2 regions of the Guptibacillus sedimenti genome follow, and region 1 is predicted to be linked to the other one. Evidence: riboswitches for the same ligand, from Rfam matches in the RefSeq annotation. Region 1 holds a riboswitch; the other holds the start of a gene.
The links. A riboswitch is a leader RNA that binds a small molecule or an ion and turns the genes downstream of it on or off. The one in region 1 is predicted to bind S-adenosylmethionine.
Positions count from the first base shown of each region.

Region 2: another riboswitch for S-adenosylmethionine. It lies ahead of PQ578_RS15655 (homocysteine S-methyltransferase family protein); the one in region 1 lies ahead of PQ578_RS03945 (methionine ABC transporter ATP-binding protein).

Region 1 is NZ_JAQQWV010000001.1:808,042-817,651, reverse strand. Features, by position in the region: gene sufD (Fe-S cluster assembly protein SufD) at 1-801, opposite strand, end outside; gene sufC (Fe-S cluster assembly ATPase SufC) at 820-1,605, opposite strand; gene PQ578_RS22550 (YuzK family famiily protein) at 1,939-2,079, opposite strand; gene PQ578_RS03965 (carboxymuconolactone decarboxylase family protein) at 2,342-2,713, opposite strand; gene PQ578_RS03960 (L-lactate dehydrogenase) at 2,894-3,844, shown strand; gene PQ578_RS03955 (MetQ/NlpA family ABC transporter substrate-binding protein) at 3,884-4,723, opposite strand; gene PQ578_RS03950 (methionine ABC transporter permease) at 4,741-5,409, opposite strand; gene PQ578_RS03945 (methionine ABC transporter ATP-binding protein) at 5,402-6,424, opposite strand; SAM riboswitch class I at 6,584-6,693, opposite strand; gene ilvA (threonine ammonia-lyase) at 6,829-7,839, opposite strand; gene leuD (3-isopropylmalate dehydratase small subunit) at 7,836-8,426, opposite strand; gene leuC (3-isopropylmalate dehydratase large subunit) at 8,443-9,610, opposite strand, start outside.
Region 2 is NZ_JAQQWV010000003.1:230,786-240,395, forward strand. Features, by position in the region: gene PQ578_RS15630 (sensor histidine kinase) at 1-818, opposite strand, end outside; gene PQ578_RS15635 (four-helix bundle copper-binding protein) at 962-1,291, opposite strand; gene PQ578_RS15640 (F510_1955 family glycosylhydrolase) at 1,463-2,431, opposite strand; gene PQ578_RS15645 (YdhK family protein) at 2,491-3,084, opposite strand; gene murB (UDP-N-acetylmuramate dehydrogenase) at 3,247-4,170, opposite strand; gene PQ578_RS15655 (homocysteine S-methyltransferase family protein) at 4,546-5,595, opposite strand; SAM riboswitch class I at 5,677-5,786, opposite strand; gene PQ578_RS15660 (DUF3895 domain-containing protein) at 5,876-6,883, opposite strand; gene PQ578_RS15665 (hypothetical protein) at 7,012-7,389, opposite strand; gene rlmN (dual-specificity RNA methyltransferase RlmN) at 7,522-8,589, opposite strand; gene PQ578_RS15675 (CPBP family intramembrane glutamic endopeptidase) at 8,742-9,344, opposite strand; gene PQ578_RS15680 (hypothetical protein) at 9,476-9,610, opposite strand, start outside.

The sequences.
Region 1 (9,610 bases):
GCCGTCGTTCATTTGAGCAAGAGCCCAGTCAACTTTCCCATCACGTGCTACATTCGCACGGCGGTTCACGTAAGTTGTCACACCTTTTGCAAGGTTATCAACAGAACCAAATGTAACGCGTGCATTCTGTCCAACATGAACCTCAGCAATAATGTTTGCAACTGACTCTACATCGTGTCCATACGATAAGAAATTCTCAACATATGTTACTGAGCTATTATCTTCGGCTACGATGATCACGTGGTTGAATAAACCAGCTTCAGGGTCTTCTTGCCAATAGAGAGCTTGGATCGGCACTTCAACTTCTACATTACGAGGGACATACAAGAAAGTACCGCTATTAAGAAGAGCTGCGTGAACGGCAGTTAGGCGGTTCTCATCAACCTTCATAACGTCTTTCATGAAATACTTCTCTACAAGATCCCCGTGATTTTGAAGAGCTGTTTGAATATCTGTGAAAATCACACCTTGTTCTTTTAGCTCATTCGATAGCTGACTAAAAACAGGCGTTGAGTTACGGTGCACAAGAAGATTTCCTGACTCTTGATCTTTAGCAACAAGATCGCGCAAATCTTCAGGAAGATCATCAAGTGATGAAATCGCTTCTCCAGCTACATCATGTTTAAATGAAGTGAAGTTCCACTTATCGATTTTTGTTTTATCAGGCTTTGGCATTGGAAGGTTCTCAGACTTCTCTAGTGCCTTCAAACGTAGGGCAGCCATCCATTTCGGCTCCTGACGCTTTTCTGAATAAGCTTTAATGTATTCTTGATCGAATGCAATTTTCGTATCCACTGACATTGTCATCCTCCTTACTGCTTACGCTTCTTGACCAACTGTTTCGTCTTTAATTCCGAGTTCTTCTTTAATCCAATCATAACCTTCTTCTTCAAGACGCTGTGCTAGTTCTGCGCCACCAGATTTTACAATACGACCTTGCATCATAACGTGTACTTTGTCAGGTGTAATGTAGTTCAATAGACGCTGATAGTGAGTGATAATTAAGCAACCGAAGCTCTCATTGCGCATTGCATTAACACCTTTAGATACAACTTTAAGCGCATCGATATCTAGACCGGAGTCAATTTCATCCAGAACAGCGATCTTTGGTTCAAGCATCATAAGCTGTAGAATTTCGTTACGCTTCTTCTCACCACCAGAGAAACCTTCGTTAAGGTAACGCTGTGCAAATTCTTCACCCATATCAAGTTCAGCCATTTTGCCGTCTAGCTTTTTGATGAATTTCATTAGTGAAATTTCATCGCCTTCTTCACGACGAGCATTGATTGCAGAACGAAGGAAATCAGCGTTTGTTACGCCACTTACCTCACTTGGATATTGCATTGCAAGGAAGAGTCCAGCTTTTGCACGCTCATCAACTTCCATTTCAAGTACATCTTCATTATCAAGGAAGACACTGCCTTCAGTGATTTCGTATTTCGGATGGCCCATAATTGCTGAAGCAAGGGTAGATTTACCTGTACCGTTCGGCCCCATTACTGCGTGAATTTCTCCACCATTTATTTCAAGGTTCAATCCTTTGATAATCTCTTTTCCCTCAATGGAAACATGAAGATTCTCAATCTTTAGAGTTGATGCTACCATTTGTGAATACCTCCAATAACGTTTATACTATTCCTTCCTTATTGTAGTACCTATAAGGTGTATGTCAAGGAATGTGTGCTGAGTCATTCTCAATCTATTTTCATTCTTATTTTATAACAAATCCAAACTAATATCAAGGAACGCAGTGATCATACTTTATAGCGTTCGCTTCGAATTCGATTGCTATTCAAAATGAGAATGAATCGTTGATTTTTTCGTTTCATACCCTTCTAAGCCTACCATTTAATCCATACACCTACAACGGATTCCTCATACAAAAAACCAGTCACATTGGACTGGTTTTTATTATATCTGGTTATTTTGGATGCTGATTCATCTAGATAGTTTACGGTCGAATTCACTAACCATTTTGAGACTCCGACGGTGATCCATCTCACGCTCTTTTTCGACTTGCATACGCTTGTTGAAATTTTGGCTATATTCTGCATAACCTACTCCGTGAGACTGGTACATCGCCTTTTCCATTTCAGGTGTGTGGTTTAACCGCATGGGGCTAATAATGAATCAATCCTTTCAATATCGTTTTACTTACAAGAAATACTTTATCACGTTACATCAACAGTCCACAAACATCATATTAAGGGATGAGAGCGAGTAATGAAGGATGAACCCTGTTCTGAATAGTTAAAAAACATTGGTTCTTATCTTTTCTACCAAATCCGCCCTCATTCACACGATGCAAAACAGCTTATATATAGGAAGAAACTTAATTTTTTTAGTGCTTCGGTTGATCCAAATCTTTTATGCATTCTTGCACAAGTGTAACGGCCTGACTCATGGCAGCTCCTCCGCCGAAAGCTGCTGTTACACCTATCGTTTCAAGAATTTCCTGTTCGGAGCAGCCTTGATCAAGGCAACCTTTTGTATGATAAATAATGCAGTATTCATCTTGTGAAAAAATCGAAATCCCAAGCGCAATCATCTGCTTCTCTTTTTGACTAACTTCCCCTTCTTTGAAGCATGCTTCTGTAAATGCCGAATACTTTTTAGCAAGCTGAGGCATCTTCTCGGTAAATGTGCCTAATCCTTCTTTATAATCATGTAATGCTGCTTCTGCGAAATTGTTAAATTCCTGTTCCTGTTTCAAAACACAGGCCTCCTTTTATCTTAATTGTCCATACTAGTATGAGAAGTGGTTAACCATGCTATCCATTCTTTTCTATAGAAATGTTTTTTTGTATCGCTTACATGTGATGTATATCACACTAATAACGATCGGGATACGTTATGATGCTTATGAAGACAATATCTACTAGCAGAGGTGAAGATGATGTACGAAGGAAAAACAACACGCGTTGCATTAATTGGAACAGGATTTGTCGGGACAAGCTACGCCTTCTCGTTATTGAATCAAGAACTAGTAAATGAACTTGTATTAATTGATGTAAACAAAGAAAAGGCAGAAGGAGAAGCACGTGATTTAAATCACGGTCTACCTTTTGGCGCTCCTATGAAAATTTGGGCTGGTGACTATCAGGATTGTAAAACCGCTGACATCGTTGTGATCGCTGCAGGTGCGAATCAGGCTCCAGGCGAAACACGCTTAGACCTTATCGATAAAAATACAGCCATTTTTAAAACGATCGTATCAAGCGTAATGGAAAGTGGATTTGATGGGATTTTTATCGTCGCAACGAATCCAGTAGACGTACTTACTTATGCAACATGGAAGTTCTCCGGGTTACCGAAAGAACGCGTAATCGGCTCAGGCACGATACTTGATACCGCTCGATTCCGTTATTTACTAAGTGATTATTTTAATGTCGATTCTAGAAATGTACATGGTTATATTCTCGGTGAGCACGGCGACACCGAACTTCCAGTCTGGAGTCATGCCTCTATTGGTAGTCGACCAGTCATGTCACTCATTAAAGATAAACCAGAGGCAAAAGAAGACCTTGAGAAACTCTTTGTTAATGTGCGCGATGCCGCTTATCATATTATTAATCGTAAGGGAGCGACATACTACGGCATTGCAATGGGGCTTGTAAGGTTAACGCGAGCGATTATTCGAAATGAAAACTCAATCCTTACTGTATCTACGCTCCTTGAAGGTGAGTATGGTTTAGATGATTTGTATATCGGCGTACCTGCGATTGTGAACAACAACGGTATACGTGAGATTATTGAACTTGATCTTGATCAAACTGAGCTAGATCAATTGCACCACTCTGCCAAAACGCTAAAAGAAGCAATGAAGCCAGTATTCCAGCATTAAAAAAAGGTTCTCCGTCAAATGACGGAGAACCTTTTTTTCTTATTCGTCTACCGGTACGACAGCACCATCATATTCTTCTTCAATAAAGCTCTGAATTTCATCAGAATGTAAAACCTCAACTAATGCTTGAATCGCTTCGTTATCTTCATCACCTTTATTGACAGTAATTACGTTCACGTAAGGTGAGTCGGAATCTTCAAGAGCAATGGCATCTTCTTGAGGATTTAGACCCGCATCGATCGCATAGTTTGTGTTGATCATAACCGCATCACCTTCACCTTGCTGGTAGATCTGTGGAAGAAGTGAAGCTTCTACGTCTGTTTTAAAATCAATGTTTTTAGGGTTTTCTGCAATATCTTCTACTGTTGCATCAGAAGCCTTCACGCCTTCTTTTAGTGTGATAAGTCCTTGGGCTTCGAGTAAAGAAAGCATACGTCCATGGTCAGAAACAGAGTTACTCATAATGATCTGAGCACCATCGGGAAGCTCCTCTAAGCTCTTATAATCTTGTGAATAAACACCGATTGGCTCAATGTGAATGCCTCCAGCGTTAACAAAATCATAAGTATCGTTTTCTTCCATTTGCAACTCCATATAAGGAATGGTTTGGAAGTAGTTTGCATCTAATTCACCATTTGCTAGCGTCTTATTCGGTAGAATGTAATCCTGGAACGTTTTAACTTCTAGCTCTACGCCTTTTTCTTCAAGCATCGGCTTTGCTTCTTCAAGAATTTCAGCATGTGGAATGTTTGAAGCACCTACTACGATTTTCTTTGAATCTTCGCCTTCTCCAGATCCTTCACTGTTTCCACTATTGTTGCCACACGCTGCAAGTACTGCAAGAGTAAGGACTGCAAATAGGGATAAAAATTTCTTCATGATATTCTCTCCTTTTTTTATCGTTTATCTATAACTCGCGTTGCTAAATCTCCAGCAATCTGAAGAATCGCAACAATAACCAAAATTAATACGGTCGCAACAAGCGTCACGTCAGGATTGTTTCTTTGGAAGCCTTCAAGATAAGCGAGGTTCCCAAGTCCCCCTGCACCAACCACACCAGCCATTGCGGTGTAGCTTACAAGCGCAATCGCCGTTACGGTAATACCCGAAATGAGGGCTGGCATTGCTTCAGGAAGGAGAACTTTAAATATAATCTCCCCATTCGATGCCCCCATTGACTGAGATGCTTCAATCACACCTTTATCCACTTCCCGAAGAGCAATTTCAACCATTCGCGCATAAAATGGTGCCGCACCTGCAATAAGAGCTGGAAGAGCTGCATTCGCGCCAAGCATCGTTCCAATAATGTAAACAGAAAGCGGAATGAGTAGAATGATTAAAATGATAAACGGGATCGAGCGAAATAAGTTTACGATTCCAGCAATAATGCTATTAACAAACTTGTTCTCCCATATGTTTCCCCTTCCGGTTAGAAACAATAGTAGTCCAAGAAGAATACCGAGAATAAACGTTGCTAGCACGGAAATTGCCGTCATGTAAGCTGTTTGAATAGTCGCTTCCCACATCGATTCCCAGTTCACATTAGGAAATAGTGATTCAACCATTCGTAATCACCTCCGCTTCTACACCTTGCTCACGAACATACTTCAGTGCACTTTCGACGACAGTCGGTTCACCTTTAAGAAAGACAGATAGCTTACCATAAGGGCCATCTTGCGTATGAGAGATTTTTCCTTGAATAATGTTTACTTCAATATCAAACTGACGAATTAACTCTGTTACAAGCGGTGACCCCGTTTTACCTTTGAGGAACGTAAACTGGACGAGTTCACCCTCCTGGCTTGCTGCTAAATGTGCAATCGATTCCTTCATTTCTTCAGGCTCACTTAACTGATTCACGAAATCTTTTGTTATTTCTTCTTGCGGATGATGAAAGACTTCAAGTACTGAACCGTTCTCAACTACTCTACCGTTCTCCATCACTGCCACTCGGTGACAAATTTTACGAATAACGTGCATTTCATGGGTAATCAAGACAATAGTTAAACCAAGTTTCTGGTTAATTTCTGTCAGAAGTTCGAGAATGCTATCCGTTGTTTTAGGATCTAGAGCAGATGTTGCTTCATCACAAAGCAATACCTTAGGGTTATTCGCAAGCGCTCGCGCAATACCAACACGCTGCTTTTGTCCCCCACTTAGCTGTGATGGATAAGCGGCTTCTCGTCCTTCAAGTCCAACAAGCTTAATTAATTCATCGACACGCTTCATTCGTTTCTCTTTGGAAACACCTGATATTTCGAGTGGAAACGCGATGTTATCACGCACTGTTCTTGACCAAAGAATATTAAAGTGCTGGAAGATCATTCCGATTTCCTGTCTTGCCGCACGTAGATCTTTTCCTTTAAGAGAGGATAAATTATTTCCTGCCACCGTGACCGTACCGTCCGTCGGTCTCTCAAGCAGGTTGAGCATCCGAATTAGCGTACTTTTTCCGGCGCCACTGTATCCGATAACTCCGAAGATTTCCCCTTTTTTCACTGAAAGGTTAACATTCTTAACGGCCTCTACCTTTCCAGACTTCGAAAAGAAGGTTTTATTAATGCCTTTAAGCTCAATCACATGTCTCACATCCTTTATGCATTTGCATGTTGTACCAGCTTCCTGAAAAAGGACTTTAGTCCCATGCTTTTATTCTTTACCTTGAAGCACTTAAAAAAAATGATTTTAAAAATGCCCTTCTACTTTGAGTAGAAAGGCATGTTATCAATCAATGTCTTCCTCTCATTTCTCAAAGCAATCGCTTTGCAGGAATTGGCACCTTTTCAAACGAGTCGTTTGACGGTTGCCGGGCTTCATAGGGCCAGTCCCTCCACCTCTCTGAATAAGAGATTATAAAATTAAAATTACTTTACTGTGGTTAAGTGCTAAATTGAATTCTAGCATGGTACTTTATGAGTGTCAATTACTGAGCAAAAAGTCACAATAATCAAACATATTAACTGTTATTAACCAAGAGAAAACCATCAGCTGATTCGCCTGATGGTTTTTGTTCGCTCAGAAAGTTGTTTGTAAAGAGCTAATTTCTCAAGATCAGCATTTCCTCCACTCACAACAGCCCCAATTTTGCTACCTTCCAACCGGCTTGATTTACACAAGACAGCCGCGACAGATGCCGCACCAGCGCCTTCAACAAGTGTCTTATGTCTTTCAAGCATAAAGACGATTGCAGCAGCAATTTCTTCTTCAGAAACAGTCATCATATCGTCAACGAGTTCTTCGATAATTGGATACGTTCGTTTTCCTGCTTCCTTCACAGAGATGCCATCGGCAATCGATTTTACTGATTGAAGAACGAGAGGACCAGTACCTTTAAATCGATTCCATGTCGCAGATGCTTCCGAAGCCTGGATTCCAATGATTTTGACGTGAGGAAAGAACGACTTTATTGCCAGCGCCATTCCTGCTAATAATCCTCCACCTCCAACGGGAACAAGAATCGTATCTAAGTCAGGACATTGTTGCATCATTTCAAGTGCAACGGTTCCTTGTCCTGCCATAACAACAGGGTCGTCAAACGCATGAACAAATGTTGCCCCTTTTTCAACACGCTCTCGATCCGCTCCACTAAACGCTTCGTTATAGGATTCGCCTTCAAGTACAACCTCTGCGCCATAAGATCGGGTCGCTTCAATTTTACTTGTTGGGGTATGAATCGGCATATAAATCTTTGCTTTGATGCCTCGCTCCTTCGCAGATAGCGCTACTCCCTGAGCATGGTTACCTGCTGAAGCGGCAACGATTCCTCGAGCGGCTTCGATTTCCGTTAGTGAGGCAACCTTATTGTAAGCACCGCGTAGTTTAAATGACCCCGTTCGTTGGAGGTTCTCCATCTTTAAGAAGACATCTTTATTTGTAAACCCATTCAGCGTTGTAGATTGCTGAAGCGGTGTACGGTGAACCGCCTCCAGCAAATTCTCCATTGCTTCTACGACATGAACGTTATATTTCTCCTGGTAATTCCCAACGTCATTCACTCTCCTACAAGTTGTTTTTCTTCATACAATTTAATCTTTTCTTCAAGGGACAACGTACGAGATACTTCATCCCAACCATTTAACAGCATTTCTTTCCAATAAGGATCAATTTTGAAAGAAGCATGAATGCTTTCTCCATCACGAACTTCTTGTTTTCGCAGGTCAACTTGAAGCTCGTATCCGTCTTTTGCCTTTTGAAAAAGCTCAGCGATAACTTCTTGATCAAGCGCAACAGGAAGGATACCATTTTTTACACAGTTGTTATAAAAAATGTCAGCAAAACTCGTCGCTATGATGACGCGAAAGCCATAATCAAGCAAAGCCCACGGAGCGTGTTCTCTTGAAGACCCACACCCAAAGTTTTTTCCAGCTACAAGAATAGAGGCATGCTGATATTGCGCTTCATTTAAGCTAAAATCTTCACGAGGCTTTCCATCATCATCAAAACGCCAGTTATAGAAAAGAAATTGACCGAAGCCTTTTCGCTCAATCCTTTTCAAAAACTGCTTTGGAATAATTTGATCGGTATCGACGTTCACTTGTTCAAGGGGATAAACAATCCCTTTGTATTCATTAATCGGTTCCAGGGCGTCTCACTCCTTTTTACATCACAAGTGGTTTTATTTTTCTAGCATCAGTAAATCGTCCTTCAATAGCTGCAGCTGCAGCCATCGCTGGGCTTACAAGGTGTGTTCGGGAACCGTTGCCCTGGCGACCTTCGAAATTTCGATTAGAGGTCGACGCGCAGCGCTCTCCCGGAGGAACAATATCATCATTCATCGCAAGACACATGCTACACCCTGCTTCTCGCCATTCAAACCCAGCTTCTTGAAATACCTTATCTAGCCCTTCCGCTTCAGCAGCGTTCTTGACCGACTTAGAACCAGGTACAACTAGCGCTGTAACACTTTCATGGACTTTTCGCCCCCGAACAATTTCAGCCGCAGCTCGCAAATCACTTAATCGTGAATTCGTACACGATCCGATAAAGACATATTGAATCGCAATGTTTTGAATCTGCGTACCCGGTTTAAGATCCATATAAGCAAGGGCCTGTTTGATTGCTTTTTGGTCACCTGGATCTTCGGAATCTTCAGGGAAAGGGATTCGAGCATAGACAGAAGAGCCCATCGAAGGATTCGTTCCCCACGTCACTTGTGGTTCAATTTCTTCAGCGCCAATTTCAAGCACTTCATCATACGTTGCACCTGGATCAGTTGCAAGCTCTTTCCACTCAGCGACTGCTTCATTGAACGCTTCGTTTGCTGGAACATGTCTCTTCCCTTTTAAATAGGAAAAAGTCGTTTCATCAGGACTAATAAGTCCCGCTTTTGCACCAGCTTCGATGGACATATTACAAACGGTCATCCGCTCTTCCATTGACATGTTTCGAATCGCTTCACCCGTATACTCAACAACTGCTCCCGTCCCTGCATTCACACCAAACTTGGCAATAACGGCAAGAATTAAGTCTTTAGCTGTTACTCCAGCACCAAGACGGCCGTTCACGCGTATTTCAATGGTTTTCGGACGTGATTGCCAGAGCGTTTGTGTTGCAAGAACATGCTCTACTTCGCTCGTTCCGATTCCAAAGGCTAGAGCACCAAACGCACCATGTGTTGATGTATGACTATCTCCACAAACAATTGTTTTTCCTGGCTGAGTTAACCCAAGCTCAGGACCGATGACGTGCACAATTCCCTGATCTGGATGATTTATATCAGCAATTTCCACACCGAACTCGTTGCAATTCTCTTCTAGCTTCTCCATT
Region 2 (9,610 bases), on a different contig from region 1:
TCTGTAGAAGATAACTCTTCTCGTTGAGCGATGTCTGCATAACCACTCAAATAAGTTAACGGTGTTCTTAGTTCATGAGCAATATTCGCTAGAAAATCACTACGATCATTTTTTAATCGGAGCAAATCATCTGATAAGCTTTGAATCCCTTTCGCTAATTCACCTAATTCGTCGTTTCGATCCACTTTTAAGGAGACATTATGATCCCCTGTGCTCATTTGCTGCGTTGCTACTTTCATCTCAATCAATGGACGTGTAATCATCCTTGAAAGATAAATAATTGTAATAACGGTGAGGAAGAGTGCGAGACCACTAATGATCAAAAATTGGGTTGTTAAATGATCGCGTACTTCGCGAATACTCTTTGTATCGAGGATCATATAGACGTTTCCGACAAGCTCATCATTTACCACGATGGGAGAACCGGTCATAACATAAGGTTCATTGCCCCAATCGCCTTCCACTATATCTCCTGACACTGGAAGAGGAGATGATGAGGCAAGGGTTGTTCTGATCATAGACGTCACAGTATTCGAATGAACGAGAACGCTATTCCTTTCATCTGTAATAATTACTTGAGTTTCAGCTTCAGATTCCATTAGAGCAACGTGTTCCATTGTTTCACGATCGAAATGTTTTTCTAGGACATCTCTATGACTGTTTCCCCGCGCTAGAAGGGCATCAGTTTCAGCCATAATCCGCTCATTTAAAAAGCCGAAGTATAGCACCAGAAACAAAATCCCCTCAAGGAGTAAGATGCTTGTAAGAAAAAACAGACCTAATTTTGTTGCTAATTTACTTTTTCTCTTCAATCTCATTTCTCTCTCCTTGTCTTCAGCTATTCTACCAGCATTATATCGAGAAAGTGTGCAGCTTGTCTGCTTTGTTTCAAGATGAACAAATTGGTGATAAAAAAAGAAGCCTGCTTATGATTCAACAGACTTCTTAACTCATTCTACAATTATGCTGCTAATTTCTTACACTCTTCCGCACATTTAAAACATGACTCTGCACAATCCTGACAGTGTTTGTGATCGTGCTTTTTACACTCGTTTCCACATGCCTCACAAATGGTAGCACATGCTTGAGCAAGTTCAGAGGCAAATGGGGTTCCTCTTACAAGGGCTTGTTCAAGAAATCCACAGATATCCGCACATTCTCTGTCCAAACGAATACACTCAACCATCATTTTTACATCTTCTTCTTTTAAACAAGCGTCATAGCAGTGATTGCATGCAGTCATACATTCGTGGAGTGTTTGAATCATTGAACCGTACTTTTCATGTGACATGATTAAATTCCTCCTTAATAATGTAATACACTGTCATATTTTCCTATTTACTTGATAATAAACGTAAAAACGAAATAAAGTTGCTAAGATGTAAATTTCATTAATTCTGCACAAATTCTGGATAATTTGAGGGAATTGTTGAAAGTTTAAGTAGGAGACATGATGTCGCAATTAGTTTATTTTACCCTGATCGATTAAAGTGACCCAAGATTCCCCGCCATCTTTTGTTTGATAGAGACTACCATCAGATGTATGAAAAGAAATCTCATTTTCATTTTGTGGATTCACCGCGAGATAATCAATCGCCTTTTCTATTTTGTTCGGCATAGAAATGGGCGTTTCTTCTCTGTTCTTAAGGGACACAAGTTGGCTAGCTGCTCCCTGTTTGGCGAAGATGATACGGTCTTTAAGAAAGACCATTGAGGTGATAGAGCTGCCCTTTGTCATTGGTGTAAACGACTCTCCTTGATCTTCAGAAAGGTAAAGTCCCTTTGGCGAAGTTATGGCTACGACGTTAGCATCACTAGGGTGAGCGAAAATCCCATTAATTTGATCGGGAGTCCCCTTTAAGTTTACTTGATTCCAATCACTTGCATCCTCACTATAATAAACACCTATGTCCATTTCGCTGTTCTTCTGTTGATTTACGGCATAAATGCTGTGCGTTTCATAGCCTACCGCTAAATAGTGAAAATCAGATTCTCCTTGAAAACCTAGCTGCTCGAGCGTCTTTCCTCGATCAGTACTTTTGATTAATCCGAGCGGATTTGGTAAATCGGATGCTTCGCCAGGGTGTCCACTACTATAAAAACCATCAGACGCGGCCTGGAAGCCCATATAGTCATGGTTGTTTGCTTTAGCTTCATACCAGGTTCCATCAAGATAAATCAGCGGTCCTAGATGAGTCGCCACGAATAATTCATGTTGATTGCCAGGATACCCGATTCCATGAACATGGTTAATTTGCTTGCGTGAAGTCGGTTTATAAAAGTTTGATTCTGATAACGATGCCGTTTCTTTTTCTTTCTTTTGGGTTTCCTTTACCTCATTATTGCTTTCTACTGGTTTTGAGTTTTCTTCCTGACATCCTGCAATAATAAGAAGCAGCGCCCCAAAAATTATTATCCAATGTTTCTTCAAAACAATTCATCCTTTATGTGTTGTCTTATTCATTCGCCATTGCGCGACATCTATAAACTTTATTGCTCAATAGGAGATAATTCATCTTCCGTTACCCATTTATGATTGGTTACCTCTTCGCCTCCAGTTGTCGGCATATAGTCTATCATATAAACAGTAGTTTGGTTGGCTGAATCAATTGTTGCATTGGCTCCTTCCATCCCTTTCATATGGGAAGCATTAAGCGTTACTTCTGTACCGGGTGTTAAAGGCGCGTTATCAGGTTGATCAAGTTCCTCGTGGATCACCCATTTGTGATTCTCTACAAGTTCTCCACCATTCGTAGGCATATAGGAAACAACATATGAGGTAGTTTCAAAAGCTCCTGAGATCGTGGCTTCTGCACCTTTCATTCCTTTCATATGATCTGTTTCAATGATTGCTTTACTGCCTTCTGGATAAGCAGGATTTTCAGCCCTTTTTAACCCTTCAGGTACTTCTGAAGAGCCGGAGTGTTCCATCTCTTCCATGTGATTCTCGGAGTTTGCTGAAGTGTTAGAAGTCGATTGGTTGTTTTCGGACTCCTGATTTATGCCCTCGTTATTGTTTCCACATGCTGCAAGAATAAGTGATAGTGATAATCCTAATCCTAAAATAACTTTTTTTGTTTTCATATATACCCTCCTATGATTGGTTTCATTTACCATCAAAGACTACTTTATCTAGAAATTGTGCACTTATCGTGCAGATTGAATTTGTTCACAGTATGATCAAAAGTTGTCTATCTTAAATAAATCACAAAAAAACAGCCGCTCAATTGAGTGGCTGACTTCTCTTTATGCTTGCTCAGGTGGTTCACCAATAACGCGTACTTCACGTTCAAGCTCGACATCAAACTTTTCTTTTACTGTTCTTTGAACGTGATGAATCACATCCAAATAGTCTGTTGCAGTAGCATTATCGATATTTACAATAAATCCAGCATGCTTTTTAGAAACTTCGGCCCCACCGATTCGTGTACCTTGGAGTTCAGAGTCCTGAATTAATTTACCTGCAAATAGTCCAGGAGGACGTTTAAATACACTACCACAAGAAGGGTATTCTAGCGGCTGTTTTGTTTCGCGCTTCTCAGTTAGGTCATCCATGATCGCTTTGATTTCATTATAGTCGCCATCTTTTAGAGCGAAGGTTGCTTCTAAAACAAGCAAACCTTTTTCATCTACGTTACTGTGACGATAAGATAAATCAAGTTCATCAGCGGTTAATTTAATTAACTTTCCTTCTTTCGTTACAGCGAGCACACTTTCGAGACAATCAGCTATCTCTCCACCGTATGCTCCTGCGTTCATATAAACAGCTCCACCAACAGAACCTGGTATACCACATGCAAACTCGAGACCGCTAAGTTTGCCATCACGCGCAAATTCAGATGCATCAATAATTCGAGCGCCTGCTTGAGCAATCACTTTTTTGTCTTTTTTATTAATCGATTTTAAAGAAGATAGATTCAAGACAATACCGCGAATACCACCATCTTGAATGATTACATTCGAACCTTTCCCGAGTATCGTTAAAGGATATTTTTTTTGAAAAGCATATTCTACCGCAGCTCTTGCATCTTCAATTGTGTTAGGAAAAACAAGAACATCTGCACATCCACCCATCCTAGTATAGGTGTGGGCATTTAAAGGCTCATTTATTTTCAATTCCGCTTCTGGCAAAATCGAGCGGAGTTCATTTATTACATTTTGATTATCCATAGGCTACCTCGCTTATAAAACAAGTTCTTTTTGTTATGATTTCATTAGAGTTTCGTTGTGTCACATATTCAAACACATTTAAAATAATAACACAACTGATGTCTGAATATGATCATTTTGACAAAAGAAGCTACTATTTTCAAATGAATCTTACGCTAAGGATATAAAAAGCAAGATTTTTCATTGCGAAAAGCTGCTTTTATAACAAAAATCGGGCCGGGATCAATCGTAAAATGTATTGATGTTTTATTACATGCAGACATATCTGTATTGGTTCCATTTTCACTTTCTTTTTATCGTTATTGCCAATACGTTACTGGCCTATTCTTTTTGCAGTAAAAAACGGAGAGGTTTCCCGCTCCGTTTTGTCATCATCTATGCCTTCTGTCGATATGCCGTATTGTTTTTCTTTAACGATTCATCTGATCCAAACAGAAAATGTTTCTCCATATTTGGAGAGTAAATAGAATTCACAGCTTTTCTACCTACTGTTTCAGCGACTTCTCTCAACATACTTGGAGAAGCACCACAACATAGTCCAAAATAATTTACCCCGACACTTTTTGCTTCTTTTGCCCATTCTGCTAATTCATAACGGTTGCAATAAAGTGGATCGAGAGATGTTGGAAAGGTTGTCTCTGTAGGCAATGTACAGGCACAGCCGCCATCAGGTAAGTTAAAAAATGTTGGATGTTCTTCTGTGGTGCGATAAGGAATGGGGAGTGCGCCAACATATCCAGTAACAGACTGCCTAATCTTCTCGATGTATGGCTGCATTGTAGCGGGTCCTCGAAAACAGTTCATTCCTACAACTAGCGCTCCATGTTCTTCTAGCAACCGGCAAGCTTCCTCAACGGTATAGCCGTCTCTTAAAATGTTTTCACTCATAAGTCCAAGTGTAATAACTGCTGGAAGATCATGTTTTTGAATTTCTTCTAAGGCTATTTTCGCTTCTTCGTAATAATAAAATGTTTCCCCATTAATGAAATCAACGCCTTCTTCTTTACTCCATTTTACCATTTCAGCAAACATGGAACGAATTTGTTCTTTACTGTCTTCATCGTCAGGGTCAAATAGATTTGTGTTTGATATATTGCCTGCTACAAGTGCTTCTTCTTCAGGGTGTTCTTTTGCTACCTCTTTTGCAAGACGAATCGCTTGTCGATTGAGGGGCTCTAGCAACTCTTCTTTTCCAATAATTCTCATTTTCTCTCGGTGGCCATTATACGTAAAAGCTAGCACGACATCAGATCCTGCAAGCATATAATCTCGATAGGTTTGTTTAAGAGCTTCGGGATTATCTAGGGCAACTTCTGGCACGAATGATCCTGCTTGGAGATAACCACGTCGTTCTAATTCAAACAGATAACCTTCCCCGCAAATGACTGGGCCATCTTGCAGGCGTTGTTGAAGTGTTCTTTTCATGTGTAACAGCTCCTTATTCTCTGTAAAATAAAAAATCCCTCTTCTTAAAAAATAAGAAGAGGGATTACTAACAGAATCCTCCTCTTATCTTCCAGATGACATCATCTGTAGGATTTGGCACCAGCTTCAACTGAAGTTGAAAGGTTGCCGGGCATCATAGGGCCTATTCCCTCCGCCACTCTTGATAAGAGTATTGATTTAATTTTCGAACATGTTTGAAATTATAGACCTGGTATAATGAAATGTCAATGCTTTATCTGATAATTATGAAATGTCAGGATCATCGTCCTCTTTTTAATCGATAAATGCGATCTTCCCGTCCAAGCGGCTCAACAGACATGGAGCCCGATGCCACATAAGAATCGAGATACGTGCAAACTGCATAGTAAATTTTCGGTTTCTTTGTCGAGTAGCGTTTGTCTTGAACTTTTCCTTCTTTGATTAAGAGCTCGCAAATCATCAACGCACTCTCTGTACCTTGTTGAATATAGCCGTCTATCGCTTTCTGAGTTGGAAACGAAAGATCTCCCACAAAATAAGTTTCTTTCGGTTTCTCACTTGTTATTTCTTGTAAAGGTTCCTGCGCTTCTTCAGCGAACAAATCAAAAGAGCCTTGTAACTCATCTTGAGTTAGAGTTTCTTTAGGTTTCAAGTCTTCTTTTTTCTGTGTTGGGATATCTAAAGCCTCTAACGTATTACTACCTCTTTGTAACGCTTCTTTTTCTTCACGGTAACTTCTGATTAAACTATTTAACCGTTTTTCTTGTCGATCAAGTAACGGAAGTTGTAAGGAAAGTGGCTCTTCAATATCGGTTGGTAGCTTCAAACCTTCAGGGATGTCATATGTAGGAGAGCCGTTTTGCATTTTTAATAAGAGTTCATCTAACTCATAATCAATTTTTGTAAAACCTTGTACAACTTCTTTTACGATGGTACCTGGTAAGCCAGTGTGTTCTTCGAAATGATTAATACCAAAACGACGCACTTCACCTGTTTTTACATGTCGAACAATATATTGATAGCGTAATGCACGACCACATTCGCATTTTAGATCTTCTGAGACAGCGCCTGCATCCAGGTAATCGTCTAGTATCCAATCGTCAAGCAACATTCCAATTTCCTCATCAGTAGCTCCGTTTGGAATCATTCTTCCTTTACTTTGAGCAATCACATTCGCAAATGCTGTTTTTTTACCTCGTTTAAGAATATTCATAAGATATGATTGTTGGTCAAATGTAAGATCTTGTAGTATTTGATCTCTCTCAGAGTTCGTAAGGCTCTTTGTCATATAAATCCCTCTCTATGCAATAGTAACGCCATTATAACAGGTATTGCTGTTGTGATGACCCGATCAACTTAATTCTTATAAGAAGAAAAGCCAATCCTGAAAACGAATTGGCGATTTGTTAGGAAAATTTATTTTCTTTCAGGCATAAATGATAAAGATCCTCTGGCACCAACTACAACTCTTTTGGAAACAACTTTTCCGCCTTCATCGTATAAAAGATAGAGTTTTCCTTCTTTCACTTCTCCTTTTATATAAGAAGCTGATGGGTATAGGTCCTTTAAATCATCTATTTGATATACTTTTACCCGTTCTCTAGTTTGATCGAACACTTCAAGTGAAGTAATTTGTTTATTTTCTCTAAAAATATAAATATCGTTATATCCAGACTTTATGCTTGTATCTTCCCCCATTAACTCAAAAGGTAGGCTTTCACGTTGATAATCCGTGTATAGTCCAGATCCAATCCAGATGCATAGTAAACTAAAAACAATCATTAAACCTTTCATATTTTGTCTCCTTACTCACAAGTTGAACTCAAGCTAGCTTGTTTTCAGTGTATGCATTAAAAAATGGTTGGTGTGATTGCCTTTGTATATAAAAAGACGCCACCATTTATGGTGAGCGTCTTTTTATTCGTGCTATTTTCCTGCGTTTTCTAGTTTCTTCACTTGCTTACTACGAAGCTGACCGCAAGCTGCATCAATGTCTGTCCCGTTCTCATGACGGATCACGCAGTTAATGCCGTTCTTCTTAAGCGTATCATAGAACGCAAGAATCGATTCTTTTTCACTACGCTGATAAGAGTGATCATCAACCGGGTTGTATGGAATCAAGTTTACGTATGAAAGATGGCGCTTATCAGCTAGTAGATTGGCGAGTTGTTTCGCTTCTTCTACGTGATCATTAACATCTCTCAACATGATATACTCGAACGTAATTCTGCGGTTGGTTTTCTCAAGATAGTAATCAATTGCAGGCATTAGTTTTCCAAGTGGATAAGCTTTATTGATTTTCATAATCTTGGTTCGAAGCTCATCATTAGGCGCGTGAAGTGAGATCGCAAGGTTCACTTGTAAATCTTCATTGGCAAAATCGTAAATTTGCTTCGCAAGTCCACTTGTAGAAACCGTGATATGGCGAGCGCCAATGCAAAGACCTTTTTGAGAATTAACGATATGAAGGAAGTCCATCATATTATCGTAGTTATCAAATGGTTCCCCAATTCCCATAATAACAATGTGACTTACGCGTTCTTCATTAGCCTTTTCATCAAGGGCGTGCTGAACGTTCATAATTTGCTCAACAATTTCTCCACTTGTAAGGTCACGGCTCTTTTTAAGAAGTCCACTTGCACAGAAGGAACAACCGATATTACAACCTACTTGTGTCGTCACACAGACCGATTGACCGTAATGAAAACGCATGAGTACCGTTTCAATAACGTTTCCGTCTTGTAGTTTGAACAAGAACTTAATCGTACCGTCAGAAGATTCCTGCTTGATTTCTTGAGTTAATGTCTGGATAGCAAAATTCTCTTCCAATAGCTTAATACAGTCTTTATTTACGTTATTCATTTGAGAAAATTCTTTAACACGTTTTTTATAGAGCCAATCCCAAACTTGGGAGGCACGGAATTTTTTGTGACCACGTTCTAGCAACCATTCAGTTAGCTGATCAAACGTTAATCCGTATATTGATTCTTTCATTTATAACCCTCTTTTCAATTCTTAGCCATTCATTCTAATACTACTAGAAGTATAACCAAGTCGCAACCGCTTAGTCTAGAATAGTGACATCATTTGCAGGGATTGAGTGAAAAAGAAAACGACCTTCCCCATTAGGAAAAGTCATTTGTTCCTTAAAGTAGCGGAATAAAAACGAGAATAAGAAGATCGAAAAGAATATGCGATAGGAGTGGGACCCAAAAATTTTTTGTTTTTTCATATAGCCATCCCCACGCCATTCCGCCGCCTATTGCTGCTGCTACTAATAAATAGGCATCTGAGTAAAGATGGGCTGTCGCATATAAAATGGTTGCGATGAAAATGGTGTCTCCTTTTTTATACCGTTTCAATTGTTGCTGGATATACCCTCTCCAATATATCTCTTCTCCTGGGATGACGATTAGAATAAGACTAATAAAATGCCAGGCTTTAACTGGTTCCACAATATCGTAAAAGCGTTCCATGTCTTCAAATAATGAGGGATAAACCCACTTGATTCCTTCTATTCCAATATACGAAATCGCATAAAGCAAGATGGCACTAATCAGGATATAACACCAGTTGCTAATTGTTATTTTTCGAAACGAAAGCGTTCCTGTTTTCACACTTAGGAAAATTAAAATCGCAAGTGTGACAGTAAAAACAGGCCAAAACGTTTCTGGATAGTGAACAAAGCTTAAAAACAAGAGAATATGCGCTAATAAAAGTGTGCTAAGGATTATGATTTTCTGGTTCATGCGTTCGTCATCCTATCTTGTTGGCCATTTTTCTTCATCGTACCCTGAATGTACCGAACGCATGCCAAAATGAACAACCTGGATAGGTTACGATGTGCTAAAAAAGCTAGCAAAGTTCGCTAGCTTTTTTCTTACTTGCTTTGAGATTTACATTTTTCTTGAATGACTGTAAGAGCACTTTCTTTATCAGGCTGATCACTTTGGTGCCAGCGAATTTTTCTTCCAAATTCGTCCGCCTTCGCATATGCATAGATTTTACCTTCGTA